Regions from separate parts of the Citrobacter sp. KH_055_1 genome, predicted to be linked through region 2. Evidence: predicted binding sites of a transcription regulator. Region 2 holds the regulator's gene; the other holds the start of a gene.
What was found. The regulator PurR, encoded in region 2, represses purine synthesis genes. The targets are predictions, from matches to a motif close to CANGCAAACGTTTGCNTG.
Positions count from the first base shown of each region.

Region 1: the regulator PurR is predicted to act here: its motif matches at 10,804-10,821, upstream of carA (glutamine-hydrolyzing carbamoyl-phosphate synthase small subunit).

Region 1 covers NZ_CM174473.1:4,005,047-4,020,180, forward strand. Annotated here, with positions in the region: gene caiA (crotonobetainyl-CoA dehydrogenase) at 1-1,023, shown strand, start outside; gene caiB (L-carnitine CoA-transferase) at 1,084-2,301, shown strand; gene caiC (crotonobetaine/carnitine-CoA ligase) at 2,365-3,918, shown strand; gene caiD (crotonobetainyl-CoA hydratase) at 3,972-4,757, shown strand; gene caiE (carnitine operon protein CaiE) at 4,851-5,447, shown strand; gene caiF (carnitine metabolism transcriptional regulator CaiF) at 5,524-5,919, opposite strand; gene carB (carbamoyl-phosphate synthase large subunit) at 6,193-9,417, opposite strand; gene carA (glutamine-hydrolyzing carbamoyl-phosphate synthase small subunit) at 9,436-10,584, opposite strand; gene dapB (4-hydroxy-tetrahydrodipicolinate reductase) at 11,041-11,862, opposite strand; gene AC3ITF_RS18885 (alanyl-tRNA editing protein) at 12,132-12,764, opposite strand; gene AC3ITF_RS18890 (LysR family transcriptional regulator) at 12,857-13,765, shown strand; gene rihC (ribonucleoside hydrolase RihC) at 13,766-14,680, opposite strand; gene ispH (4-hydroxy-3-methylbut-2-enyl diphosphate reductase) at 14,745-15,134, opposite strand, start outside.
Region 2 covers NZ_CM174473.1:2,441,820-2,456,953, reverse strand. Annotated here, with positions in the region: gene catA (type A chloramphenicol O-acetyltransferase) at 137-814, shown strand; gene AC3ITF_RS11450 (monooxygenase) at 942-1,250, opposite strand; gene AC3ITF_RS11445 (RluA family pseudouridine synthase) at 1,394-2,092, shown strand; gene mdtK (MdtK family multidrug efflux MATE transporter) at 2,138-3,511, opposite strand; gene AC3ITF_RS11435 (riboflavin synthase subunit alpha) at 3,729-4,370, shown strand; gene cfa (cyclopropane fatty acyl phospholipid synthase) at 4,416-5,564, opposite strand; gene punC (purine nucleoside transporter PunC) at 5,850-7,058, opposite strand; gene punR (DNA-binding transcriptional activator PunR) at 7,171-8,082, shown strand; gene purR (HTH-type transcriptional repressor PurR) at 8,100-9,125, opposite strand; gene cydH (cytochrome bd-I accessory subunit CydH) at 9,423-9,512, shown strand; gene AC3ITF_RS11405 (MFS transporter) at 9,691-10,860, shown strand; gene sodB (superoxide dismutase [Fe]) at 10,901-11,482, opposite strand; gene AC3ITF_RS11395 (C40 family peptidase) at 11,610-12,440, opposite strand; gene grxD (monothiol glutaredoxin 4) at 12,773-13,120, shown strand; gene rnt (ribonuclease T) at 13,171-13,818, opposite strand; gene gloA (lactoylglutathione lyase) at 13,913-14,320, opposite strand; gene AC3ITF_RS11375 (alkene reductase) at 14,418-15,134, opposite strand, start outside.

The DNA.
Region 1 (15,134 bases), 1.6 Mb from region 2:
CGTTTTGTAAAAGCGCTGGCGGATATGGGCATCGACAGCCTGCTGATCCCGGAAGAACACGGCGGTCTGGAAGCCGGTTTCGTCACCGTTGCCGCGGTGTGGATGGAATTAGGTCGCCTTGGCGCACCGACTTACGTGCTGTATCAATTGCCGGGAGGTTTTAACACTTTCCTGCGTGAAGGCACCCAGGAACAAATTGATAAAATCATGGCGTTCCAGGGCACCGGTAAGCAGATGTGGAACTCCGCTATCACAGAACCGGGAGCTGGATCGGATGTTGGCAGTCTGAAAACCACTTATACACGCAAAGATGGTAAGGTTTATCTTAATGGCAGTAAGTGCTTTATCACCAGTAGCGCCTATACCCCGTATATCGTGGTGATGGCTCGTGATGGTGCATCGCCGGATAAACCGATTTACACCGAGTGGTTTGTTGACATGACGAAAGCCGGTATCAAAGTCAATAAGCTGGAGAAACTCGGCCTGCGCATGGACAGTTGCTGTGAAATTACCTTTGATGACGTCGAACTGGATGAAAAAGACATGTTCGGTCGGGAAGGTAATGGCTTTAACCGCGTGAAAGAAGAGTTTGACCACGAACGTTTCCTCGTCGCCCTGACCAACTACGGTACAGCAATGTGCGCCTTTGAAGATGCGGCGCGCTACGCCAATCAACGCGTCCAGTTTGGCGAAGCAATTGGTCGTTTCCAGCTCATTCAGGAGAAGTTTGCGCATATGGCGATCAAACTGAACTCCATGAAAAACATGCTGCTGGAAACCGCGTGGAAAGCAGATAACGGCACCATTACCTCGGGTGATGCAGCAATGTGCAAATACTTCTGCGCTAACGCCGCGTTTGAGGTCGTGGACACCTCCATGCAGGTACTCGGCGGTGTGGGTATTGCGGGCAATCATCGCATCACGCGCTTCTGGCGTGACCTGCGTGTTGACCGTGTTTCCGGTGGCTCTGATGAAATGCAGATCCTGACGTTGGGTCGTGCGGTACTCAAGCAATACCGCTAAGTGGGATGCCGGATGGCGCTTCGCCTATCCGGCCTACAACTAACTGCCAAGAGTTACATTATGGACCATTTACCAATGCCTGCATTTGGGCCGCTTGCCGGCGTACGCGTTGTCTTTTCAGGAATCGAAATCGCCGGGCCGTTCGCCGGACAGATGTTTGCCGAATGGGGCGCTGAGGTTATCTGGATTGAAAACGTCGCCTGGGCCGATACCATCCGCGTGCAACCCAACTACCCGCAGCTGTCACGCCGCAACCTGCACGCCCTGTCACTCAATATTTTCAAAGATGAAGGCCGGGAAGCGTTTCTGAAGCTCATGGAAACCACCGACATTTTCATTGAAGCCAGTAAAGGTCCGGCCTTTGCCCGCCGCGGTATTACCGATGAGGTTTTATGGGAGCATAACCCGAAGCTGGTTATCGCTCACCTCTCCGGCTTCGGCCAGTATGGCACCGATGAGTACACCAACCTCCCGGCGTACAATACCATCGCCCAGGCGTTCAGCGGTTATCTGATTCAAAACGGCGACGTTGACCAGCCGATGCCAGCCTTCCCGTACACCGCCGATTACTTCTCCGGCATGACAGCCACCACGGCAGCCCTGGCTGCTCTGTATAAAGTGCGCGAAACGGGTAAAGGCGAAAGTATCGATATTGCCATGTACGAAGTCATGCTGCGTATGGGCCAGTACTTCATGATGGATTACTTCAACGGCGGTGAAGTTTGCCCGCGCATGACTAAAGGTAAAGACCCCTACTACGCCGGTTGCGGCCTGTATAAATGCGCCGACGGCTACATCGTGATGGAGCTGGTTGGCATTACGCAAATCAACGAATGCTTTAAGGATATTGGTCTGGCGCACATTCTCGGAACGCCAGAAGTTCCGGAAGGCACACAGCTCATCCATCGTGTTGAGTGCCCGTACGGCCCGTTAGTCGAAGAGAAACTGGATGCCTGGCTGGCAGAACACACTATTGCAGACGTTCAGGCGCGCTTTGCCGAACTGAATATCGCCTGCGCGAAAGTACTGACGATCCCGGAACTGGAAGACAACCCGCAGTACGTAGCCCGTGAATCCATTACCCAGTGGCAAACGATGGACGGTCGCACCTGTAAAGGCCCCAACATCATGCCGAAATTCAAAAATAACCCAGGGAAAATCTGGCGTGGCATGCCGTCACACGGCATGGATACCGCCGCCATTCTGAAAAATATCGGTTACAGCGAAGCAGACATTAATGAGCTGGTCGGCAAAGGTCTGGCCAGGGTTGAGGATTAAACGCGATGCGCTGACCGGCTTTGCGGGTTAGCGCTCACGCCTGATTTCAGTGGATAAGGTAAAATGGATATCGTTGGCAGACAAAACTTACGTCAGATGTGGGACGACCTGGCCGGGGTGTACGGAGATAAAGCAGCACTTATTTTCGAATCCTGCGAAGGAAACGTTCGGCAGTTTAGCTATGCCTCGCTTAATGAAGAGATTAACCGTACGGCGAACCTTTTTCATTCATTGGGCATACGCAAAGGCGATAAGGTCGCATTACATCTGGACAACTGCCCGGAGTTCATTTTTTGCTGGTTTGGGCTGGCAAAAATTGGCGCCGTGATGGTACCGATTAACGCCCGCTTGCTGGGGGAAGAAAGCGCCTGGATCCTGCAAAACAGCCAGGTCAGCCTGCTGGTCACCAGCGCTCAGTTTTATCCAATGTACCGCCAGATAAAACGGGAAAATACCACCCCGCTTAATCACATTTGTCTCATCGGAGAGCAGGTTCCGGCTGACGATGGCGTGAGCCATTTTTCTCAGCTCAAGGACCAGCAGCCGACAACGCTGTGCTATACACCACCGTTATCCACTGATGACACGGCAGAAATTCTGTTTACCTCAGGCACCACCTCGCGTCCCAAAGGGGTGGTGATTACCCACTATAACCTGCGTTTTGCCGGTTACTACTCCGCCTGGCAGTGCGCCCTGCGCGATGACGACGTCTACCTGACGGTCATGCCCGCTTTCCATATTGACTGCCAGTGTACGGCAGCCATGGCGGCTTTTTCCGCAGGCAGTACCTTTGTGCTGATAGAGAAATACAGCGCCCGGGCCTTCTGGGACCAGGTACGTAAATATCAGGCGACGGTGACGGAATGCATTCCGATGATGATCCGCACCCTGATGGTACAGCCCGCAAGCCCGACTGACAGGCAGCACAAGCTGCGCGAAGTGATGTTCTACCTCAATTTATCGGTGCAGGAAAAAGATGATTTTATCACGCGCTTTGGCGTTAGGCTGCTGACCTCCTACGGCATGACGGAAACCATCGTCGGTATTATTGGTGACCGCCCCGGTGACCAACGGCGCTGGCCTTCCATTGGCCGCGTGGGCTTTAGCTATGAAGCCGAAATCCGCGACGATCATAATCAGCCGTTACCTGCCGGAGAGATTGGCGAAATCTGCATTAAAGGCGTGCCGGGTAAAACGATATTTAAAGAGTACTACGCACAGCCACAGGCCACGGCCAACGCGCTGGAGCCGGACGGCTGGTTGCATACCGGTGATTCCGGCTACCGGGATGAAGACGGCTTTTTCTATTTCGTTGACCGGCGCTGCAACATGATTAAACGCGGTGGGGAAAATGTTTCCTGCGTCGAGCTGGAAAATATAATCGCTGCTCACCCTAAAATTCAGGACATTGTCATTGTCGGTATTAAAGACGCTATCCGCGATGAGGCGATTAAAGCCTTTATCGTATTGAATGAGGGCGAAACATTAAGCGAAGCGGAATTTTTCAGTTTCTGCGAAGGCAATATGGCGAAGTTTAAGGTTCCCTCGTTTTTGGAGATAAGAACCGACCTGCCGCGTAATTGTTCCGGAAAAATAATCAAAAAAAATCTGAAATAAATCCTCCGCCAGGAATGCCTCCTGTCGGCAAATCTATTTTTTGGAGATGAGCTATGAGTGAATCATTACATCTGACCCGTAACGGCCCGATTCTGGAAATTACATTAGACAGGCCCAAAGCGAATGCCATTGACGCCAAAACCAGTTTTGCCATGGGTGAGGCTTTTCTTCATTTCCGCGATGACCCGGAATTGCGCGTGGCGATTATCACCGGCGGCGGCGAGAAATTCTTTTCTGCGGGCTGGGACCTAAAAGCGGCAGCAGAAGGTGAAGCGCCGGATGCCGATTTTGGTCCCGGCGGTTTTGCCGGTTTAACGGAAATATTTGATCTCGACAAGCCGGTCATCGCCGCAGTAAACGGCTATGCCTTCGGCGGCGGATTCGAGCTAGCGCTGGCGGCAGATTTTATCATCTGTGCGGAAAACGCCAGCTTTGCGCTACCGGAAGCCAAGCTTGGTATCGTGCCAGACAGCGGCGGCGTGCTGCGTCTGCCGAAGCTGCTGCCGCCTGCTATCGTCAACGAAATGGTGATGACCGGCAGACGAATGAGCGCCGAAGAAGCACTGCGCTGGGGGATTGTGAACCGCGTCGTCAGCCAGGTTGAACTGATGGACAGCGCCCGCGAACTGGCGCAGCAGCTGGTGAATAGCGCCCCGTTGGCCATCGCCGCGCTGAAAGAGATTTACCGCGCGACCAGCGAAATGCCGGTAGAAGAAGGCTACCGCTACATCCGCAGCGGCGTGCTGAAGCATTACCCATCCGTACTGCACTCTGAGGATGCGCTCGAAGGACCGCAGGCATTTGCTGAAAAACGCGATCCGGTGTGGAAAGGTCGTTAATGTGCTGAGGCCGGATGGCGCTTTGCTTATCCGGCCTACAAAAAATGCACACTCGTAGGCCGCGTTATCCGGCAAAAACAACTGAGGAATATCGTGAGTTATTATGCGTTTGAAGGCCTGATCCCGGTGGTACACCCACAGGCGTATGTCCATCCTAGCGCAGTGCTGATTGGCGATGTGATCGTCGGTGCTGGCGTATATATCGGTCCTCTTGCCTCGCTGCGCGGCGACTATGGCCGCCTGATCCTTGAAGCAGGCTCGAATCTTCAGGATGGTTGCATCATGCACGGCTACTGTGACACCGACACCATCGTGCATGAGAATGGACACATCGGACATGGTGCAATCCTGCACGGCTGCGTCATTGGCCGGGACGCGCTGGTTGGCATGAACAGCGTCATAATGGACGGCGCAACAATTGGCGAAGAGAGCATTGTCGCCGCCATGAGCTTTGTTAAAGCCGGATTTACCGGCGAGGCAAGGCAAATGCTGGTCGGTTCACCTGCCCGCGTGCTGCGAGAGGTGACAGACCAGGAGCTGCACTGGAAGCGGCTGAACACCAAAGAGTATCAGGATCTCGCGGTTCGCTGTCGGGTAGGGTTACGCGAAACACAGCCGTTAACGCAGATTGATAAAAACCGCCCGCGTCTGAAAGGCACAACGGATGTGAAGCCCAAATCAGCACAGTAATTGATGCCGGATGCGCTCACGCTTATCCGGCCTACGAGTCAATTACCGTTTATGCCGCCATCAGGCAAACTTACAATTAGCGACGCATACTTTTTGACAGCATCATCTGCCATTTCTGCTCGCGATTAAGCTCTGTTGGCGGTACAGCCGACATACGCGGCATTTTCCCTACGCTCACTTTTTTATCCTGCAAATTGTGATTCAATCTGCTGTAGAGATGAGAATCAATACTCACGACTTTCACCAGACGCTGGCACTGACAGCCCCGGCCTGCAATCTGGTTAGGGATCATCTTAACTTCACAAACAATTTCTCCCACTTCAGACAGAATATAGGAGAGCGTATTAATTGCTTTGCAGTGTTCAATATTAAAATGGAGGGAGATTTCTTTTGCCGTGACCCAACGATCTTCAGCCCTGATCCAATCAGCAATTAACAAATAAAGCGGTCTTTCAACATATTCTTCACACATAAGCACACCATTTCACAAATTAAAAATCTGGCTACGGCCTGTCTGGATAAATAAAAACAAAGCCCTATTAAAATTGTGTATATGAGAGATAGTATGCGACTTGAATGTTGATTAGTGTGAGCAACATCTTGCTTATTACATTGAAAATGTGGTTATCACAGCGCTATTTGCCTGTAATGACCTTAATAGATAAAAAAAACGGTTTCTTTACAGAAACCGTTTCTTATTAAATTGCAGACCCGACCCGCTCAGAAGCGGGTGGGTCATTGTCGATTACTTCGCGATCTGTGCGTGCATTTCCTGAACGGAGGTCACCTTCTCGGTAGCATCCGCATTCAGCGCCATCGCCGTGGCGAAACCGCCGTTCAGCGTGGTGTCATAATGAACTTTGTACTGCAGCGCGCTGCGGCGAATCAGCTTGGAGTCTTCAATCGCCTGACGACCTTCAGTGGTGTTGATGATATAGGTATATTCGCCATTCTTGATACGGTCCTGAATATGCGGACGACCTTCATGCACCTTGTTTACCAGACGCGGGTTGATACCGGCTTCCCCCAGTACAATTGCCGTACCGTGGGTGGCGTCCAGCTCGAAACCAAACTTCAGCAGCTTCGCCGCCAGGTCAACGACGCGCTCTTTATCGCCTTCACGCACGGAGAGCAGTGCGCGGCCCTGTTTCTTCATGGTGGAGCTGCTGCCCAGCTGCGCCTTGGCGAATGCTTCCGCAAAGGTGCGGCCTACGCCCATCACTTCGCCGGTAGAGCGCATTTCTGGCCCTAACAGGGGGTCAACGCCCGGGAACTTGTTAAACGGCAGCACCACTTCCTTCACCGAGTAGTACGGCGGGATAATTTCTTTGGTGACGCCCTGCTGTGCCAGCGTTTGACCGACCATCACGCGCGCCGCCACTTTTGCAAGCGCAACACCGGTGGCTTTGGAGACAAACGGTACGGTACGCGCCGCACGCGGGTTGACTTCAATCAGGTAAACTTCGTTGTTCTTCACCGCAAACTGGACGTTCATCAAACCACGAACCTGCAGTTCGAAGGCCAGTTTCTGCACCTGCTGGCGCATCACGTCCTGAATTTCCTGGCTCAGCGTGTAGGCTGGCAGGGAACACGCGGAGTCACCGGAGTGAACGCCCGCCTGCTCAATGTGCTCCATGATGCCGCCAATCAGCACCCTTTCGCCGTCGCAGATAGCGTCCACGTCCACTTCTACTGCGTCATCCAGGAAGCGGTCCAGCAGCACCGGCGCGTCGTTGGAGACGCTGACCGCGGTCTGGAAGTAGCGACGCAGGTCGGCTTCGTCGTACACAATTTCCATTGCCCGACCGCCAAGCACGTAGGACGGGCGCACCACCAGCGGGTAGCCAATCTCTTTTGCCTTCTCGACCGCCATTTCAATGGCGGTAACGGTGGCGTTGGCCGGTTGTTTTAGCTTCAGACGGTCAACCGCCTGCTGGAAACGCTCACGGTCTTCAGCGCGGTCAATCGCGTCCGGGCTGGTGCCGATAACCGGCACGCCTGCGGCTTCCAGCGCACGCGCCAGCTTCAGCGGAGTCTGCCCACCGTACTGCACGATAACGCCTTTCGGCTTCTCGATACGCACGATTTCCAGCACGTCTTCGAACGTTACCGGTTCAAAGTACAGACGGTCGGAGGTGTCGTAGTCGGTAGAAACCGTTTCCGGGTTACAGTTGACCATAATGGTCTCGTAACCGTCTTCGCGCAGCGCCAGCGACGCATGTACGCAGCAGTAATCGAATTCGATACCCTGACCGATACGGTTCGGGCCACCGCCCAGCACCATAATTTTGTCGCGATCCTGAGTCGGGTTCGCTTCGCACTCTTCTTCATAGGTGGAGTACATGTAGGCAGTGTCGGTGGAGAATTCTGCGGCGCAGGTATCCACACGTTTATAAACCGGGTGCAGCTTATACTGTTCGCGCAGTTTGCGGATTTCCGCTTCGCGCACGCCAGCCAGTTTTGCCAGACGCGCATCGGCAAAGCCTTTACGCTTGAGCTGGCGCAGGAAATCAGCGTCGAGGCCGTTAATCCCCAGCTCTGCAACTTTTTCTTCCAGACGCACCAGTTCTTCAATCTGTACCAGGAACCAGCGGTCAATGTTGGTCAGGTTGAAGACGCCATCAACGGACAGACCAGCACGGAACGCATCGGCGATGTACCAGATACGCTCAGCGCCTGCATCTTTCAGCTCGCGACGAATTTTGGTCAGCGCTTCCGGGTCATCCAGGCTCACTTTCGGGTCGAAACCGGTGGCGCCCACTTCCAGACCGCGCAGCGCTTTTTGCAGCGATTCCTGCTGTGTGCGGCCAATCGCCATCACTTCGCCGACGGACTTCATCTGCGTCGTCAGACGGTCGTTAGCACCGGCAAACTTCTCGAAGTTAAAGCGCGGGATCTTAGTCACAACGTAGTCGATAGACGGTTCGAACGACGCCGGAGTACGGCCGCCGGTGATGTCGTTCATCAGCTCATCGAGGGTATAACCGACCGCCAGTTTCGCCGCCACTTTGGCAATCGGGAAACCGGTCGCTTTCGAGGCCAGCGCCGAGGAGCGGGAAACGCGTGGGTTCATTTCAATGACAATCAGGCGGCCGTTTTTCGGGTTCACCGCAAACTGCACGTTAGACCCGCCGGTTTCTACGCCGATTTCACGCAGTACCGCCATCGAGGCGTTACGCATGATTTGATATTCTTTGTCGGTCAGCGTCTGGGCAGGTGCCACGGTAATGGAGTCACCGGTATGAATGCCCATGGCGTCGAAGTTTTCGATGGAGCAGACAATAATGCAGTTATCATTTTTGTCACGTACCACTTCCATCTCGTACTCTTTCCAGCCAATCAGCGATTCATCAATCAGCAGCTCTTTCGTTGGGGAAAGATCCAGACCGCGTTCGCAAATCTCTTCAAACTCTTCGCGGTTATAGGCAATACCGCCGCCGGTACCGCCCATGGTGAAGGACGGGCGGATGATGCACGGGAAGCCGACGTCAGCGGCAACCGCCAGCGCTTCTTCCATGGTGTGGGCGATACCAGAACGCGCGGTGTCGAGACCGATTTTCTTCATTGCGATGTCGAAGCGACGGCGATCTTCTGCTTTATCAATCGCATCGGCGGTGGCACCAATCATGGTCACACCGAACTCTTCAAGTACGCCCTGACGCTCCAGCTCCAGCGCGCAGTTCAGCGCCGTCTGGCCGCCCATGGTAGGCAGTACCGCATCCGGGCGCTCTTTTTCGATAATTTTGCGTACCACTTCCCAGTGAATTGGCTCGATGTAAGTGGCATCGGCCATTTCCGGGTCGGTCATGATGGTCGCCGGGTTGGAGTTGACCAGAATAACGCGGTAACCCTCTTCACGCAGGGCTTTACACGCCTGCGCGCCGGAATAGTCAAACTCACACGCCTGGCCGATAACAATCGGACCCGCGCCCAGAATCAGGATACTTTTTATGTCTGTACGTTTTGGCATGGCTCTTTTAACTCCTGATTATTTCGCGGACTGACGGTATTGCTCAATTAACTCGATAAAGTGGTCGAACAGCGGCGCAGCATCGTGCGGCCCCGGGCTCGCTTCAGGGTGGCCCTGGAAGCTAAACGCCGGTTTGTCGGTGCGATGGATACCCTGCAGGGTGCCATCGAACAGTGATTTGTGTGTGACGCGCAAGGTAGCAGGCATCGAGGCTTCATCCACCGCAAAACCGTGGTTCTGCGCGGTAATCATCACGGTGTTGTTATCGATATCTTTCACCGGATGGTTGCCGCCGTGGTGGCCAAACTTCATCTTGATGGTCTTCGCACCGCTCGCCAGCGCCAGCAGCTGATGGCCGAGACAGATGCCAAACACCGGAATATCGGTTTCGAGGAATTTCTGAATCGCGGCAATCGCGTAGTCACACGGTGCCGGGTCGCCAGGACCGTTGGACAGGAAGATACCGTCCGGATTCATCTTTAATACGTCTTCTGCGGAGGTCTGCGCAGGCACAACCGTCAGGCGGCAGCCGCGATCCACCAGCATACGCAGAATGTTGCGTTTCGCGCCGAAATCGTAGGCAACCACGTGGAACGGGAGTTCTTCAGCGGATTTTGCTTCCGGCAGGTCGCCTTCCAGCGTCCAGCTTCCCTGTGTCCAGCCATACGGTTCTGCCGTAGTGACTTCTTTCGCCAGATCCATGCCGTTCAGGCCCGGGAAGGCTTTCGCTTTTTCCAGCGCCAGCTGTGCATCCAGGTTATCCCCTGCGATGATGCAGCCGTTCTGAGCGCCTTTCTCGCGCAGCAGACGGGTCAGCTTACGGGTATCAATATCGGCAATCGCCACGATGTTATGGCGCTTCAGGTAAGAAGAGAGGTCTTCGGTATTGCGGTAATTGCTGGCAATCAGCGGCAGGTCGCGGATGACCAGACCTTGCGCATGTACCTGAGAAGATTCTGCATCGGCTTCATTGGTGCCGACATTGCCGATATGAGGATAAGTAAGGGTGACGATTTGGCGGGAATAGGAAGGATCAGTGAGGATTTCTTGATAACCGGTCATTGAAGTATTGAAAACGACTTCCCCAACCGCCGAACCTGTTGCCCCTATGGCCCGACCGTGAAACTGGGTTCCGTCTTCCAGAACCAATAGCGCTGACTTAATCAAAACACCCTCCAGAGAATATTCACTCACTTTATTTGCATATTAATTCATTAACGCAGTATGAATCAATGCAAATTTGCTTACCTATGGATTTCTGGCAAACGGCGGCATTCTAGAGACAGCCCGGGAAAAAGTCTACCCAAAAGGGGATTTTTTATTATTATTTTACGCCACTGGGACAAATCATGTGATTTAACAGGCAAAAAGATCAGCTAAGTAACGGTAGAAAACGCTTGCGGGAGGTCAAGAATGTAAAAATGAATCATGGCAGACAAAAAAGTGGACCATTTGGTCAAAATTTACATTGAGGCAACAAAAACACATTACAAAACATCTTAAAATAAGTGTTTTAATTGAAAACTATAAAAACAATGGAAAAATAAAAGGGCAATAAAATATTGCCCTATGTAATCAATAAATTATGATTACAATAACCACATCACGAAGGGTAATAAAACCTTATAAACCGCCTAAATCAAGCACATCTTTCATATCAAAAAGACCATTTGACTTACCTTTCAACCACATCGCCGATCTTACCGCACCGTTGGCAAACGTCATACGGCTGGACGCTTTGTGCGTAATCTCGATACGTTCGCCAATATCGGCGAACATCGCCGTATGTTCCCCGACGATGTCACCAGCACGCACCGTGGCGAAACCGATAGTGCCAGGCCCACGTTCACCGGTGTAACCTTCACGCGAGTAGACGGCACAGTCCTTTAAATCTTTGTCCAGCGCCCCGGCAATCGCCTCCCCCATCGCCAGCGCCGTCCCTGACGGTGCGTCGACTTTATGACGGTGGTGCGCTTCAATAATTTCGATGTCGGTGTAGTCGCCCATCACCTTCGCCGCTTTCTCCAGCAGTTTAAGCATCACGTTCACGCCGACGCTAAAGTTGGCGGCAAACACAATGCCGATATCCTGCGAGGCATCGCGAATGGTCTGCTTACCGGCATCATCAAACCCGGTCGTGCCAATCACCATGCCTTTTGCATGCTGCCGACAAAATGCCAGATGCGTCAGCGTGCCTTCCGGGCGGGTAAAATCGATAAAGACATCGAAATCGTCTTTTACCGCTTCGAGGCTGCTCTGAACGGTTACGCCAGATTTTCCAACGCCCGCCAGCTCACCAGCATCGCTGCCCAGTAAAGAGGAGCCGTCACGCTCTAGTGCCGCCCCCAGTTGTACTCCTTCCATCGCCATCGCAGCCTGAATTAACTGCCGTCCCATGCGGCCACCGGCGCCTGCAATGGCGACGCGGATTTGTGCATCATGCATAGCTATTCTCTTTTGTTAAAATTGCGTAAATCGTTTTCAGAGTAACCAGCCCGCGACAGGGTCGCCAGCCGAAAACGTCCATAATTAGAAATTAATGATAAACAGAGAGGAATATCAGTAAAAGACATGATTCACCCCGCAGGATGAATCATTGCCGCAGTCGGGGAAAGAAGTCAAACTCGCTCAGAATGGCGACAGACGATAAGAAAAGCACTTTAAAACCCAACGGTAGGTAGCCAATTCGCGTGACCGTTTCTGCCAGCCCATTTTCAGGCCGCTAGAGTATAGCTCACCACCATCTGCCCTTTTTTCAGCTTAACCTGTGTAATGATCACCTCACCCAGCTCGGATAAACGGGCCACGTGCGTACCGCCACAAGGATATCCCGGTAGGTCACCAAAACCGACCTGGCGTAAGCCGCCGTCAAAGGTAATTCGGCGCGCAAGATTGTCGGTCTGCCATTGGCCAATTTTCGCCATCAGTTGTGTTGCTTCCGGCAAAGTGCTGCCCTCACCTATCGCAAAAGTAATGCGCCCTTCATTCGGCCAATGGTGCGCTTTAACCGGTCGCCAACCAAATATTTCACCGGCCTTACCAATCATGTGCCCGGCTGAGTGCAGACGGGCGTGAAGATGGCGGACAGCAGCATCAATATGCAGCGTCGTTTCGCCAGGCGGCAGCGGTTGCGCCACAATATGCACCACCTCTTCACCGCGCGTCATCACGCCTTCAACCGGGACGCCACCGATCGCGCCACTGTCCGAGGGTTGTCCGCCGCCCTGTGGATGAAACAGCGTGCTATCGAGCGTAATCGCATAGCGCCCATCGGGTTCTGCCGTGCAGTGTGTGATCGTCGCATGGCCTCGGGTGTCATCGCTGGTGTAATAAAGACGTTCAGTCATGGTTGTTCTCCTCTTGATGAGCAGAGTATATTCACTTTACCAGCACCGATAATCCCATCAACATTCAATGCATCTTTGCCCGGTACGCACAAATGAATCCCAACCTGCTTCCTGACCTTGCCACCTTTGTGTTGATTGTCGACCAGGGGAGTTTCTCCGCCGCCGCCAAAATATCCGGCGCAACGCCTTCCGCTATCAGCCGCAGCGTCTCGCGGCTTGAGCAGGCATTAGGCAGCAAACTGCTGCACCGCACCACCCGTAAGCTGGCGCTAAGCGAGACCGGGAAGATGGTTTATGAACACGCGCAAGAGATGCTAAACGCCGCGCAAATGGCGGTAGACTCCGGCAGCAGCCGCCAGGCTATTGCCCAAGGGAAGCTAACGGTCAGCGTGCCAAAGGCGGTCGGGCGTTTTGTTATTCACCCTTTAATGGCGGAGTTTTTCACCCGCTTCCCGGACGTGGATGTCTGTCTGAGGCTGGAAGACCGCTATATGGACTTGATTGATGATGGCGTGGATCTGGCACTGCGCATCAGTCAGTCGCCGTCGCCGGGTTTGTACGGCAAGCCGCTGATGCCGGTCAGTCACGTTATCTGCGCCACGCCGGAATATTTGCGCCAGCACGGTACGCCCGATACCCCACAAGCCCTACGCGATCATAGCTGTATTAGCCTTGGCGAAACGCCCGCCGATTCGCGCTGGAAGTTTCGCCGTGGGGATAAAATTGAAACTCTGCAAACTCATGGGCGTTATGCTGCCAACCATACCGGCGTGCGGCTGGACGCGGTAAAGCATCATCTGGGGATTGGCAGCCTGCCGCTGTTTACCGCCCGTGAAACGCTTGCCAGCGGCGAGATTGTCCAGGTATTACCGGAGTGGGAGTTTATCAGCGATTACAGCGGCGATCTGTGGCTCTTATGGACACGCAACCAACATATGCCCGCCAGAATGCGGGCCATGATTGATTACCTTAGCGAGAAATTGCCTCAATCTGGCCGTTGATTATGGCGCGCGTGACAGCACCTCAGCGACCCACTGGCGGAAGCCGTCAACATCCAGCGCCAGCGCGACCTGCGCGTTGGCAGGCTGCCCAAGGCGACCCTCGATATCCACTACCGTCGTTCCCGAGGTGTATTCCCCCTGGGTTTCCACCGCCACAAAGCAGGGCTGGAGCGTGAACAGATCCGGGCGGACCAGCCAGGCAATGGCGCAGAGATCGTGCATACGCAGACCGGTATTCATGCTGCCGCTACGATAATGACTGAACAGCGCATGCAGCATTTTCCCCGTCTGATTACGTGCGGGTAATGTTGCCAGGTACTCTGGTGCCAGCATGGCCTGGTTGGTGACATCCAGCCCGCACATGACTATCTCCAGCCCACTGCAAAAGACCTTCGCCGCCGCTTCGGGATCGACAGCAATATTAAACTCCGCATTGGGCGTAAAGTTACCGCGCCCGGCTGAACCGCCCATCATCACCAGGCGGCGTATATTGAATACGCATTCAGGATAGTGGGTAAGCAACAGAGCAATATTGGTCAACGGGCCAATTGCCACCAGCGTAACGGGCTGCGGGGCATGCATCAGCGCATCTCGAATTGCCTGGAAGGCGGGTTTCGCCAGCGGCTGCCGATTGTGTTCGACAAAATCATACCCTGCCATACCGGACTCACCGTGCACTGAAGCCGCATCACGCAGCGGCCGCACCAGCGGCATAGCGGCCCCCTGCGCCAACGGAATATCCGCATTCCAAAAGTGCAGCAACTGCAACGCATTACGGGTCGTTTTTTCCACCGACACGTTGCCTGCCACCGTCGTCATCAGCTGCAGATCCAGCTCAGGGGAAAACAGTGCAGCGGCAATCGCCGCCGCATCATCAATGCCGGGATCGGTATCAAGAATGATCGGTAAGCGCATGGTTTCTCCAAAAAAATGCCAGACGTTAAGTCTGGCATCTTCTCATAATCATGACGCGAAAGAGTTACTCTACTTCACGAACATCCACACGCAGCTCTTTCGGCACTTCGAAAACGATGTTCTCTTCACGGCCTTCCAGTGGGATAGCATCCCCACCGCCGAGCTCCTGCAGACGGACAATCACGTTCTGTACCAAAATATCCGGCGCAGAAGCACCGGCCGTCACGCCGACGCACGCCGCATCTTTCACCCAGACTTCCTGGATATCGGTCGCATCGTCAATCAGATACGCGGCCTTGCCCATACGCTGGGCCAGTTCTGCCAGGCGGTTGGAGTTCGACGAGTTTTTCGAGCCGACAACCAGTACCACATCCGCTTGCTCCGCCAACGCACGAACCGCTTCCTGACGGTTGGTGGTGGCATAGCAGATATCGTCTTTGCGCGGCCCAACAAT
Region 2 (15,134 bases):
CGTCTCCCTTTATCATCTTATATATTAAAGGGTTATCATTTCCTTCCCTTATTTACAAGGATGCGCTACTCTCACGAATGCGTTCGCAACCAAAATGGTTCGGGTCTGTATGCGTGCTTATTAAAGGCTACTAAAAATGAAAAAAACAATCCCAGAATATACGCCAGTTGACTTATCTTGTTGGGCAAGGAAGGAGCATTTTGAGGTATTTCAGACCTTTGCACAAAGCACATTTAACCAAACAGTTCTCTTAGACATTACCGTGCTGTTAAAACATATAAAAGAGGTTGGCTGGAAATTTTATCCTACTATTATTTTCCTGCTCTCTAAAGTCGTAAACAGACATACAGAGTTTCGTATGGCGATAAAGGACAATGAGCTTGTCATATGGAATGAAGTTCATCCAAGTTATACGATTTTCCATAATGAAACGGAGACCTTTTCATCATTATGGAGTCACTACGATGGCAATATTCATCACTTTCAACATGTTTATGCAGAAGACATGGCACGCTATAGTAATAACCTTTCTTACTGGCCTAAGGGAGAGTCGCTGGAAAATATATTTTTCGTGTCGGCCATTCCTTGGGTAAGTTTTACCAGTTTCAATATCAACGTTGCCAACATGCAGAACTTTTTTTCCCCCATGTTCACTATTGGGAAATACTACAACCAGGATGGAAAAGTATTGTTACCTCTCGCCATTCAGGTACATCATTCCGTGTGCGATGGTTTTCATGTGGCAAGATTGATCAATGAGTTACAAGAGATTAGCGATAACATATTGCACCATTCAGAAGAACGCAATGCTTGATGTGCCTGACGATCTCTTATTACCAGCAAGGATAGCAGTCATGTCTGCTAAGAGTACATAACCTCCCGCTACAGGGCAGCTTGAACGTAAAGCCGCCCTCTATTTTGCCTGTGATAAAGCAACAATGTTACTCAGCCATGCCGTGGTTAATGCGCGTTAACGGTTCATTGACATTAAAGATTCTGAATTGCACGTTTTGCACACCCAGCGGCTTCAGACGGGCTGTATGCTTTTTAACATATGCCAGCGCAGTTTCTTCGTCCTGGAACAGGTAGATGCCGCCGGCTTCCTGGGTTGCTTCGTTTTCTGTCCAGATTTTCCAGATAAAGCCAGGCTCCTGGTTAATGGATTCTGCCAGGTCGACAAGCTGGCGTGACATCTCTTCGCCAAACGGGCCCTGAAAATCAAAGTGCAACTGCAATAGTGTGTTTGACATAATTCCTCCATGGATAACGCTGATGCGGGTAAGTCAGTATCTTATTTTTAATTTATTGCACAATAAACGTCAAAAGATCGCTGATTCGCCAGTCGGTTGAAAATTCGTTATGATCCGCTCCCGTACTTTATCATGGCTGCCTGATGTCTACTCTCTTTGATACCTTTATTGCTCCGCCGTGCCATGACGAGATAGAGGTCCTCTATCAGGACGACCATCTGCTTCTTATCAATAAACCCACCGGTTTGCTAAGTCTGTCGGGAAAAAATCCGCAAAATATCGACTCGGTACATCACCGGCTGGTTCAGATTTATCCCGGCTGCACGCTGGTGCATCGACTTGATTTTGGCACTTCCGGGCTGATGGTGATTGCCCGCAATAAGGCTACCAATGCTGCGCTGTGCCAGCAATTCAGCCTGCGCGCTGTTACCAAGGTGTATAGCGCCTTGCTCTGTGGGCATTTGAGCGAGGATGAAGGGGTGATAGACGCTGCTATTGCCAAGGATCCGGCGCTGTTTCCGCTGATGTCGATATGCGCCATCAGCGGCAAACCCGCGCGCTCCCGCTATCGGGTTGTCGAGCGCTTTAATCATCCGCTGAAAGACGGGACTGTACTGCCATTAACGCGGGTACAGCTTTTCCCCGAAACCGGTCGCACCCATCAGTTGCGTATTCACTGTCAACATCTGGGATACGCCATTTGGGGCTGCGATCTGTACGGGGGGCGTCTGTTGCCGGGTACAGAACGGACGCCACGACTGATGCTGCATGCCAGCGAACTGCATTTTAAGCATCCTGTCAGCGGAGAAGCGATCAACGCCCACAATGGCAGTCCGTTCTGAATAGGGTGGAGAGAATAGCCGCCGGGGGACGGCTATTGCGGGGTGTTATCGCGCCGCGCGTTGTAAAATAATGGCGGACGGCTGGCGTTGCAGATAACGCATGCGCAGCATCATCATTACTGCAGCAGAGGTCAGACCGATAATAAAGCCGATCCAGAAACCTGCTGGACCCATGCGTTCAACTACCAGGTCGGTCAGTGCGAGGATATATCCGCTCGGTAAACCCAACACCCAGTAAGCGATAAAGGTGATAAAGAAAATGGAGCGCGTATCTTTATAACCACGCAGGATCCCACTGCCAATGACCTGAATCGAGTCCGATATCTGATACACGGCGGCCAGCAACATGAGCTGGGCAGCTAGCGTCACCACTTCAGGATTATTGTTGTAGAGCAGGGCGATGTGCTCACGCAGGGTCACGGTGAACACTGCGGTTAACACCGCCATGCAAACACCGACGCCCAACCCGGTTCTGGCTGCAGTTTGGGCGTCAAGCGTTGACCCCTGGCCCAGACGATAACCCACGCGAATCGTTACGGCGGCTGCCAGCGACATCGGCAGAACGAACATGAGCGAGCTAAAGTTCAGCGCGATTTGGTGTCCGGCCACGTCCACAATCCCCAGCGGGGAAACCAGCAATGCCACTACGGCGAACAACGTTACTTCAAAGAATAACGCCAGCGCAATCGGTAAGCCCAACTGGATCAGGCGCTTCATCACCGCGGTATCGGGTTTCTGGAAACCGCGGACGTTGCGAATATCACGCATTGAGCGCGCACGTTTAACGTAGGACAACATGGCGAGAAACATCACCCAGTACACCGCCGCAGTGGCAACGCCGCAGCCTACGCCGCCGAGTTCTGGCATGCCAAAATGCCCATAGATGAAAATGTAGTTAACCGGGATGTTGACCAACAGGCCGAGAAACCCCATCACCATCGCCGGTTTGGTTTTGGCCAGACCTTCACACTGGTTACGAGCTACCTGGAAGAATAAATAGCCAGGCGCGCCCCACAACAGCGCGCGCAGGTAGCCGACGGCTTTATCGGCCAGCGCCGGATCGATATTATCCATGGAGCGGATAATGTATCCCGCATTCCAGAGCACCACCATAATGAGCACAGATACGCTGCCCGCCAGCCAGAAACCCTGGCGTATTTGATGAGCAATGCGGTCGCGGCGACCCGATCCGTTAAGTTGCGCGATGACTGGCGTCAATGCCAGCAGGAGTCCGTGACCAAATAAGATGGCCGGGAGCCAAATGGAGGTCCCGATAGCGACGGCAGCCATGTCCGTCGCGCTGTATCCACCCGCCATGACGGTATCGACGAACCCCATTGCGGTTTGGGCGATTTGCGCAAGAATCACCGGAATTGCCAGAGCTAATAACTGACGCGCTTCGATTACATACTTTTGCACGTTTACACCATTATATTGTTGTTATTTGAGAGACTAAAAAAGCCGCCTGAGAGGGCAGCAAGAAGAAAATACAGGGGAAATTGCAGTCTATTGTAGCGAGGAATACGTAATTCTCCAGTGAAAAAACAGGTGGGGGCGGTGCATTGCTGGCAACCGCAATTTTCACCTGCTATTGTGCACAACAGATATGTCTTAATTACGTTCAGGAGTTAGAGGTATGTTTACGGGTATTGTGCAGGGCACCGCGAAACTGGTGTCTATTGATGAGAAACCAAATTTTCGTACGCATGTAGTGGAGTTACCTGAATACATGCTGGATGGCCTGGAGACGGGTGCATCAGTTGCACACAATGGTTGTTGTCTGACGGTGACCGACATTAACGGCAATCACATCAGCTTTGACCTGATGAAAGAAACGCTGCGTATTACCAATCTGGGCGAGCTTAAAGTGGGCGATCGGGTCAACGTAGAGCGCGCGGCAAAATTCAGCGATGAGATCGGCGGGCATTTAATGTCAGGCCATATTATGACTACCGCTGAGATATCAAAAATTCTGACCTCAGAAAATAATCGTCAGATCTGGTTTAAGGTGCAGGATGCGTCGTTGATGAAATATATCCTGTACAAAGGATTTATCGGCATTGATGGTATCAGCCTGACGGTTGGCGAAGTAACACCGACGCGTTTTTGCGTGCATTTGATCCCGGAAACGCTGGAGCGTACGACGCTTGGTAAGAAAAAACTGGGGGCTCGGGTCAACATCGAAATCGACCCACAAACGCAGGCGGTCGTGGATACCGTTGAGCGCGTGCTGGCGGCAAAAGAAAGTGCAGTAAATCACGTCACCGGCGAAGTCTAAGCCGGCGCGTTTCCAGGCCCCCGTTGAAGGCGGGGGCGAGAATGACTAGCGTGGAACGCGCAGACCGTGTTCTACGCCACGTGAGAATACCACCTGCCAGAGCTGAATATCACGGGCGCGAAATGCGCCGGCACAGGCGTTGAGGTAGTAGCTGAACATACGTTTAAAGCGCTCGGTGTAGTGATCGGTGATTTCAGGCCAGGTTGCCATAAAGCGCGTATGCCAGGCCATCAGTGTAGTATCGTAATCGGCGCCAAAGTTGTGCCAGTCTTCCATAACAAAATGCGGCTCGCTGGCTTTCGCAATCTGGCGCACGGACGGCAAGCAACCATTCGGGAAAATATACTTATTGATCCACGGATCGACGTTATTGTCGGTTTTTCTGGATCCAATGCTGTGGAGCAAAAACAGACCCTCTGGTTTTAAATTGCGATCGACAACATCAAAATAGGTGTTGTAGTTTTTTGGACCCACATGCTCAAACATGCCAACGGAGACAATGCGGTCGAAACGATCGTGCAGGTCGCGGTAATCCTCAAGCAAAATAGTGACATCCAGCCCTTCACACCGTGTTTGTGCCAGTTTCTGCTGTTCGGCAGAAATGGTCACCCCCACGACGCTGACGCCGTAATGGGCGGCCATAAACTGGGACAAGCCTCCCCAGCCGCAGCCAATGTCCAGCACGCGCATCCCCGGTTTGAGCTGTAATTTTTCGGCGATCATATTGAGCTTCGCCTGTTGGGCTGACTCCAGGGTCGTGGCGTCCTTCCAGTAGGCACAGGAATATTGCATGTAGGGATCAAGCATGCGGGTGAAGAGATCGTTGCCTAAATCGTAGTGTTCTTTTCCGACAACCCACGCGCGTTTTTTATTCTGTAAATTGAACAGGCGCGCGGCGGCGATTCGCAGCGTGTCTTTAAAGTGGCGGGGGAGTTGGTCTTCAAGGCCGGCACGTAAAACCTGAGTAAAAAACATGTCCAGCCGATCGCATTCCCACCAGCCATCCATATAACTTTCACCTAAACCCAGCGAACCTTCCTGTAAAACTCGCTTGTAAAAATCGGGGTTGTTAACGCGAATATCTGCCGGTGCAGTACCATTAATGGTAATGCCCGCACGGTTTAATAATTCACTGGTGATTCGATACCAGTCATCATCTGGTACGCTGACGTCTTCTATACACGATGAACTCATAGCTTCTCCATCACAGGTCGGTGATCAGAACCTTAAAACAGCGTAGACGCTTTTTTGGGCTTTGTGAGAAATCTCACGGAATGAATCCGCGAATCTGTTTTCCGACGTAGAACAGAGGAAGGGAGAACCCCTTACCGAAAAGGCCATCCGTGGTTAAGCGGGAACATGCGTGTTCCCGTTAACACATAAAAATTATCGTTTTTGTAACAACTGGAAATCAGTATAGGCCTGAATTTTTGTGGGTTCAATCAAAAAATATTAGCCCGCTAATTAATTATTCAAGCGCTATGAATGTGATTCGCCAGGCGCAGCAGTAGAAACCTCATCAGCGTGAGAGCGACATTCTTTCTGCGACTGCATTTTGTACCCCAGCGCGGCCAGCAACACCGTAGACAGCATGACGCCGGTGGTGGTGAATAGCGGCGTGCTGATCAACCACGACACAACCAGACTTGCCAGGAAGCATAAGCCCAGTTGCAGCGTATTCTGCAGGGCTGCGGCACGTCCTGTTGCCTGTGGGAAGGGACGCAAAGCCTGAGCAACGACAATCGGATAGATAGCACCGTTCGCTATTGCCATCACGCAGAATGGGATCAGGATTTCGGCTAGCGCAACGTGGTGAATAAAGCCGACCGCCCAGGTAGCGATAACGCTCACTGCATACAGAATGAGCAGCCACGGCAGTAATTGACGACCTTCCCATTTTTGCAGGGCGGCACGACAGCCGTATCCGCCGATCAAAAAGGCGATGGTTTGCGGCACATAGCTCAGGCCAATGACGGCCGGGCTATAGCCCATCTCGCTCAGGATAAATGGCGAACCGGTCAGCCACGCGAAAAAGCTCGCGGAACAGGCCGCATAAATCAGCACGTTGCCGCGGTAGGTTCTGGAGCGCAACAGGGTGGCAAAGGTGAGCTTATCCTGGCTATCGTCACGCGCTTTAGCCGTGGGCTTCAGGCGCAGGGCCGGCAGCATCAGGATCAGGGTGATGGCAAACAGGGTGGCAAAGATAGCCTGCCAGGAAAAATGCATCAGGATCCAACTGCCTAATAATGGCGCGAGCGCGGGAGATAACCCGACCAGCGGCATAATGGTGGCAAAGATACGGTTCACTTTTTGCGAGGGATAATAATCAGCAACCAGCGCCTGCCATATAACCGACGCCGCACAGACGCCCACAGCCTGGATAAAGCGCAACACCAGCAAGCCGGTGGCGTTTTCGACCCAAAGCATGCCAAGACTGCTCAGCGCGAAGATGGAGAGGCCCAGTAGCAAAATAGGCTTGCGGCCATAATGGTCGGAGAGTGGCCCCCACAGAAGTTGCGCGATGGCAAAACCCGCCAAGAACAGGCTAAGGCTGGCGCTGACGGCTGATGCTGGGGTTTGCAAATCGGACTGAATAGCCGCAAATGCTGGCAAATACATATCCGTTGCCAGAAAACCGAGCACGCTAAGACCTGCCAGCCAGACTAAAAACCCTTTTCCAGGTTGCATCATTATTTCTCTTTATAAGCAATAGAACAGTGCCGCTGAGTGTAGTGAGTGAAATTCTTGCTGTGAAACGCTAATATTTGCTTATTGATTTCAAATTTTTTGCAGGCAGAGTATGTGGTCAGAATATTCCCTTGAAGTGGTGGATGCAGTCGCACGCAACGGCAGCTTTAGTTCTGCCGCCCAGGAGTTGCACCGCGTGCCTTCGGCGGTGAGCTATACCGTGCGTCAACTGGAGGAGTGGCTGGCTGTGCCTCTTTTCGAACGTCGCCATCGGGATGTGGAATTAACCCCCGCCGGGGCGTGTTTTTTAAAAGAAGGGCGCTCTGTTATCAAAAAAATGCAGATCACTCGCCAACAATGTCAGCAAATTGCCAACGGCTGGCGTGGGCAACTGGCGATTGCCGTCGATAATATTGTCAGGCCGGAACGGACCCGACAGATGATTGTGGATTTCTACCGTCATTTTGATGATGTGGAGTTAATCGTTTTTCAGGAGGTGTTTAACGGCGTCTGGGATGCGTTATCGGACGGGCGCGTGGAGTTGGCGATTGGCGCGACGCAGGCTATTCCGGTAGGGGGGCGCTATACGTTTCGCGATATGGGAATGTTGAGCTGGAACTGCGTGGTGGCAAGTCATCATCCGCTGGCGTCGATGCCGGGACCGCTCAGTGACGATACGTTGCGCAACTGGCCGTCGCTGGTACGAGAAGACACCTCCCGTACGTTGCCAAAACGTATTACCTGGCTACTGGATAACCAAAAAAGGGTGGTAGTGCCTGACTGGGAGTCATCTGCCACCTGTTTATCGGCTGGACTCTGTGTTGGGATGGTGCCAACGCATTTTTCCAAACCGTGGATCGACAGCGGAAAATGGGTTGCACTACAGCTTGAAAATCCCTTTCCTGATGCCGCGTGTTGCCTGACCTGGCAGCAAAACGATACGTCACCCGCACTGAGATGGCTGCTGGACTATTTAGGGGACAGTGAAACGTTGAATAAAGAGTGGCTGCGGGAGCCAGAGTAAGGCTCCCGCACAACAGATTATCGACGATAATCGCGGAACGGACCATCGGCCACGGAGCGACGTTCTACCAGGCGCGGGTGCACCTCAATAGACTGTGACTCTTCGCGTTTATTCACGATACGGTCTAACAGCATGTTAAAGGCCGTTTCACCGAGCGAATCTTTTGGCTGATGAATGGTGGTTAATGCCGGGGTGAAGAAGCGGGCGTTACGCACGTTGTCGTAACCAATCAGCGACACATCTTGCGGGACGCGCAGGCCCATCTCGTCAGCGGCGCAAAGCGCGCCCATCGCCATGATATCACCACCACAGAAGACGGCGGTCGGGCGGTGCGACTGGGAGAGGATCTGCTGCATGGCGCGATACCCGGATTCAGGCTCAAAATCGCCCTGGACAATCCAGTTGTCAGGCACTTTAATCAGCGCTTCTTCCATCGCCTTCATAAAGCCCGCCAGGCGTCCGGCGCCGGTGTTACGCTCCATAGGTCCTGGGATCACACCAATCTCGCGATGACCGCGTTCAACCAGATAACGGCCTGCCATATAACCGCCTTCAAAGGCGTTATCGATGACCGTATCGGTAAAATCGGCTTTGGCTTCGCCCCAATCCATCACCACCATCGGAATATGGCGATATTCTTCGAGCATGGAAAGCAGAGGTTCCGGGTATTCAGAACACATCACCAGCAGACCATCTACGCGCTTCTGCGCCATCATGGAGAGGTAGGCCTGCTGTTTCTCGAGGCTGTTCCACGCGTTGCCCAGAATCAGCGTATAGCCTTTCTGGAAGCAGTTTTTCTCAACGGCTTCGATGATTTCCGCAAAGTAGGCGGCTTCGCTGCTGGTCGCCAACAAGCCAATCGATTTAGTGTGATTCACCTTCAGACTGCGTGCCACCGCGCTTGGGGAATAATGTAGTTCTTTAATTGCTGCCCAGACGGCATTGCGCGTTTCTTCCGCGACAAAGCGTGTTTTGTTAATTACGTGTGATACGGTTGTAGTGGAAACGTTTGCTCGCTTCGCTACATCTTTAATTGTTGCCATTACATCTCACTCCAGACCATATCCTAAGTTCCTGAGAATACTCCAGGTAAACGTTTGCCTTCACACACCCTTCGCGCAACATCAGGGTTGCGGTACGCCAGGAAAACGACACGGAACGTCAGGAAGGGGTCAATGGCCGGTACGCTAATCAAGTAAGCGTGGAATTTTGTCTGATCTTTACGAAAAGGGGAAGAGTTAAAAGCATTTATCAATATAAATCGTGAGAGATTTTTACCTTCAAGTGTGCAAAAATGCGCAATATCACTTTTTGTGTGGGAATAAAAAGGAGAAAACTTGATGAGCACCGATCTGAAATTTTCGTTAGTCACCACCATTATTGTTCTGGGTTTGATTGTTGCCAGTGGTTTAACCGCCGCGCTGCATTGATGTATCGCCGAGGGAGAGCTATCTCCCTCATCCCGCCAACCCGTCCCCCCACTGCTATTGTTTGCAAATAAGCAAAAGTCTTTTGCATTTTTGTTAACTTTATTATTTTTGCGATCAATGTCATGCTTTTGACTCTTATTCTGTGTCGTGCCACGGCTCGACGTTACGGAGTCGCTGTATGAAAATAAATTATCCACTACTGGCGCTGGCGATAGGGGCGTTTGGTATCGGCACGACAGAGTTTTCTCCGATGGGGTTATTACCCGTCATCGCTAAAGGCGTCGATGTCTCGATTCCGGCGGCAGGGATGCTAATTAGCGCCTATGCGGTAGGGGTGATGGTCGGTGCACCGTTAATGACCTTATTGCTTTCTCATCGCGGGCGCCGCAATGCGCTGATTTTTCTGATGGCGATTTTTACGCTCGGCAACGTGCTGTCGGCGTTATCTCCCGATTACACTACTCTGATGCTGTCGCGTATTCTGACCAGTCTTAACCATGGGGCCTTTTTTGGTCTCGGCTCGGTTGTAGCGGCAAGCGTGGTGCCAAAGCACAAACAGGCCAGCGCTGTCGCCACCATGTTTATGGGACTCACCATCGCCAATATTGGTGGCGTTCCTGCAGCGACCTGGCTGGGTGAAACCATCGGCTGGCGCATGTCCTTTATGGCAACGGCGGGTCTGGGGGTTATCTCGATGGTCAGCCTGTTCTTCTCGTTGCCGAAAGGCGGAGCAGGGGAGCGCCCGAACGTGCGCAGAGAGCTGGCGGTGCTCATGCGCCCGCAGGTGGTGTCAGCGTTGCTGACTACTGTGCTGGGCGCCGGTGCGATGTTCACGCTCTATACCTATATTTCACCGGTGCTACATAGCATCACCCATGCCACGCCTGCCTTTGTAACCGGAATGCTGGTGCTGATTGGCGTCGGGTTCTCAATCGGTAACTATCTGGGCGGCAAGCTGGCGGACCGCTCAGTCAACGGCACGCTGAAAGGCTTCTTACTGCTATTGATGGTGATTATGCTGGCAATCCCGTTACTGGCGCGTAGTGAATTGGGTGCAGCCATCAGCATGGTAGTCTGGGGCGCGGCAACCTTTGCGGTAGTTCCGCCGTTACAGATGCGTGTGATGCGCGTTGCCAGCGACGCGCCGGGCTTATCATCCTCGGTCAACATTGGTGCGTTTAATCTGGGGAATGCGCTAGGTGCGGCGGCGGGTGGCGCAGTGATATCGGGTGGTTTAGGTTACAGTTTTGTCCCGGTGATGGGGGCAATTGTGGCTGGGATGGCGTTGCTACTGGTCTTTGTCTCCGCGAGAAAACAGCCTGACGAGGCCTGCAGCGTCACGAACTAACGCTAAAACGCAGAAGGGAGTCCCTTCTGCGTTATCATTTTTATGCTGCGAAGTTTTTCGCAACAAACTCCCAGTTCACCAGCGCCCAGAAATGTTCCAGGTAGCCAGGACGCGCGTTGCGATAGTCGATGTAGTAGGCGTGTTCCCACACATCAACGGTCATCAGCGGCGTTGCATCGGTGGTCAGCGGTGTTCCGGCATTTGACGTGGAAACGATAGCCAGTTTGCCATCAGTACCTTTTACCAGCCAGGTCCAGCCAGCGCCGAAGTTTTTGATCGCCGCATCGGTGAATTGCGCTTTGAAGTCAGCGAAGCTACCAAAAGATGCAACAATGGCTTCAGCCAGTTCACCGGTCGGTTCGCCGCCCGCGTTGGGTGCCAGGCAGTTCCAGTAGAAGGTGTGGTTCCAGACCTGAGCCGCGTTGTTAAACACACCACCTTCAGAGCTACGTACGATCTCTTCCAGTGATTTGCCTTCAAACGCCGTGCCTTTGATCAGGTTATTCAGGTTAGTAACGTAAGTCTGGTGGTGTTTGCCATAGTGGTATTCCAGCGTTTCAGCAGAAATGTGCGGCGCCAGAGCATCTTTGGCATACGGTAATGCAGGTAATTCGAACGACATTGCTTCTCTCCTTATTATTTATATTGAGTACACACAATAGCCTCATTGTGAGTAAGGATAGGGTAGCAAATTGAAAGGTTATGCAAAAGAAGAACTTACCCTACAGCACATACTGTAGGGTAAGATTTTAGCGAATTGTTTTTGGCGTCATGACACGACGAGCGCCCACATAGTGGCGCTGCCAGTAATCTTCACTCAGGGAGGTGATTTGGATCTCCTGACCGCTACGTGGTGACTGAATAAACTTACCGTTGCCAACGTAGACACCAACGTGATCGGCGGTGCCGCGGCCCTGGGTACGGAAGAAGACCAAATCGCCGTTTTTCAGTTCATCGCGGTCGATCGGTGCTGCGTCGCGCAGGTGGTACATTTCATTGGCAGTACGCGGAATGCGGAACTTCACCAGGTCCTTATACGCGTAATAAACCAGACCACTGCAATCAAAACCGGTTCTCGGCGAAGAGCCACCCCAGCGGTAGGGTTTACCGATCTGGTTCATCAGAGTAGACATCGCGGTTTTGGTCGCTTTTTGCACTTTCACTTTATGGGCATCAGCGAGGGCTACCGGGGCTGTTGATTTTACTTTTACACAGCGCGGCTTGTGACCTTTGCGCGGGGTGCATTTTTCAGTCCAGGTGACCGCAGCGGTTTGTGTTGTTGCGACTTTACTGCGACGGTTGACCGTTTTGGTTGTTTTTGCAGGTGTCGCGGTGCGTTTTTTGGAAGAGGAAGCGGTTTTGGTGCTGGATTTACTGGTGGTTTTTTTTGCCGTTTTCTTGCTGGTTTGTGTGACTTTTTTACTGGCTGTCGCGCTTTTCTTTTTATCTACCGTTTTGAGCGTGTGGGAAACGGCAGGTGTCGTCCTGGCCTGCTTGGAAGCATGGGCCACTGACGTAAAAGGGAGTGTGGTAAAAAGCAAAGCACAGAGCGTGATCGAGATCCGGTTTATCCGCGCCACTGAGCAGTCCTCTGTTAGGGCAGGTCTATCATGCCTGCGTGTGATTTTCAAAACTTGATGATTCTAATCTATAGAAACGGGGAAAGTTAATAGCTTTTTTTGTTTAAAATAGTGTTTCGTTACCGACCGCAAAAAAAAACAGCAATCAACGCCAATACTGGCGAAGGGATAATCAATTCCTTGTGCATAAAAGGGATAAGTAAGATTCTGAATGCAACTTATGGCGACTGGCGATAAAATAATAACCGTAAGAAAAATGTTATTTTCCGTTGTCAGTCAGACCCGTTACAATGTCAGACTACTGCCGTAAAAGAAGTTAAGGAAGCAAGATAATGAGCACCACTATCGAAAAAATCCAGCGCCAGATCGCTGAAAACCCGATTCTCCTGTACATGAAAGGTTCTCCAAAACTGCCAAGCTGCGGTTTTTCCGCTCAGGCTGTGCAGGCGCTGTCTGCCTGTGGTGAACGCTTTGCTTATGTTGATATTCTGCAAAACCCGGATATTCGCGCCGAGTTGCCGAAATACGCAAACTGGCCAACCTTCCCGCAGCTGTGGGTTGATGGTGAGCTGGTTGGCGGCTGCGACATTTTAATCGAAATGTACCAGCGCGGTGAATTGCAGCAGCTTATCAAAGAGACTGCGGCGAAGTACAAAACCGAAGAGCCGGACGCTGAGTAATCAGCAGAAACGAAAAAGCGACCAATCTGGTCGCTTTTTTTATGGTCCGCTTATGCCTCTTCAGGCATTGGCAGGGGCCACCCACCAAGGCGTTTCCAGCGGTTAACGATTTCGCAAAACAGCACTGCCGTCCGTTCGGTGTCATACAGCGCAGAGTGCGCCTGGTTGCCATCAAACTCCATTCCTGCAGCCAGACACGCTTTAGACAGTACGGTTTGCCCGAGCGAAAGACCGCTTAAGGCCGCAGTGTCAAAGGTCACAAACGGGTGAAATGGGTTGCGCTTCAGCGAGGCGCGTTCGGCGGCTGCCATCATGAAGCTGTGATCGAAGGTGGCATTATGCGCAACCATAATCGCCCGATTGCAGCCGCTGTCTTTGATGCCTTTACGCACCATTTTGAAGATGGCGTGCAGGGCGTCGTATTCGCTGACCGCGCCGCGCAGCGGGTTGCTCGGATCAATACCGTTAAACGCAAGTGCTTCTGGTTGCAGATTTGCCCCTTCAAACGGTTCGACGTGGAAATGCAACGTCATGTCCGGCATCAGCCAGCCTTGTTCATCCATTTTCAGCGTGATGGCTGCAATCTCGAGCAGCGCATCGGTTTTGGCGTTAAATCCTGCTGTTTCTACATCAATGACGACAGGATAAAAACCACGAAAACGGTCACACAGACCGGAAAGTTGAGCGTTATCGGACATCTGGGTCTCTTAATACGGGAAAATTGCAGCGCGTATTATGACAAAATGATGAGTATAAAACTACGGGCACAGACGATCTGCGCCCGAGGGGAGGTTAGTCACCCAGGCCGCGGCCTGCGTCTTTCTCTTCGATCAGTTCGATTTTGTAACCGTCCGGATCTTCTACAAATGCGATAACCGTCGTCCCGCCTTTGACCGGACCCGCTTCGCGCGTCACGTTGCCGCCGTTCTGACGAATGCGCTCGCAGGCTTCTGCGGCGTTGTCTACGCTCAGAGCAATGTGGCCGTAGGCAGTGCCCAGGTCATATTTGTCGACGCCCCAGTTGTAGGTCAGCTCAATGACGGCTTCATCGGTCTCAGGACCGTAACCGACAAAGGCCAGAGAATACTTGTATTCAGGGTTTTCACTGGTACGCAGCAGCTTCATGCCCAGCACGTTGGTGTAAAATTCGATGGAACGCTGCAGGTCACCTACGCGCAGCATGGTATGAAGTAAACGCATCTTTTTCCCCTTCAAAAATGGCTAGTACATTCAATATGTTGTTTTAGTATAGCGGCGTTGTTGCGCCGCTATCAATGCCAGAACGGAGATTGCGCAATTACAGGGTCGGATAATCCGTGTAACCCTCTGCACCGCCGCCGTAGAAACTCTCTGCGCGCTGTGGGTTCAGTTCTGCTTTGTGCTGCAAACGTGCGACCAAATCCGGGTTGGCAATATAGGCGCGGCCAAAGGCGACGGCGTCGATCAACCCTTTCTCAATCAGCGCTTCTGCTTTTTCCGGGGTGTAGGCACCAGCACCAATAATCGGACCGTGGAAACGCGCGCGAACTTTCTCGCGGAACGCATCGCTATACGGCTCTCCGCCGGCCCAGTCTGGTTCGGACATGTGCAGATAAGCGATACCACGTTTACCCAGCTGTTCAATCAGGTACAACGCATCGGCTTCTTCATTCGGGCCGTTATCAACGTTCTGGAAAGAGCCGATAGGGGATACGCGGATGCCAATCCGGTCTGCGCCCCATTCTTTGATACCGGCATCAACGACTTCCAGCACCAGACGTGCACGATTTTCGACGCTGCCGCCGTACTGATCGGTACGCTGGTTAGAGGTGGGTGACAGGAACTGGTGTAGCAAATAGCCATGGGCAGAGTGCAGCTCAACCATGTCAAAGCCAGCTTCGCGTGCGTTGGCGATGGCCTGACGGAAATCATTGACGATGCCGGGGATTTCGTCGGTTTCCAGGGCGCGCGGCATTGAGGTGTCGGCACGCGTTGCCAGACCGTTTTCATCGCGCAGCGAGGTACGGGTACCGGC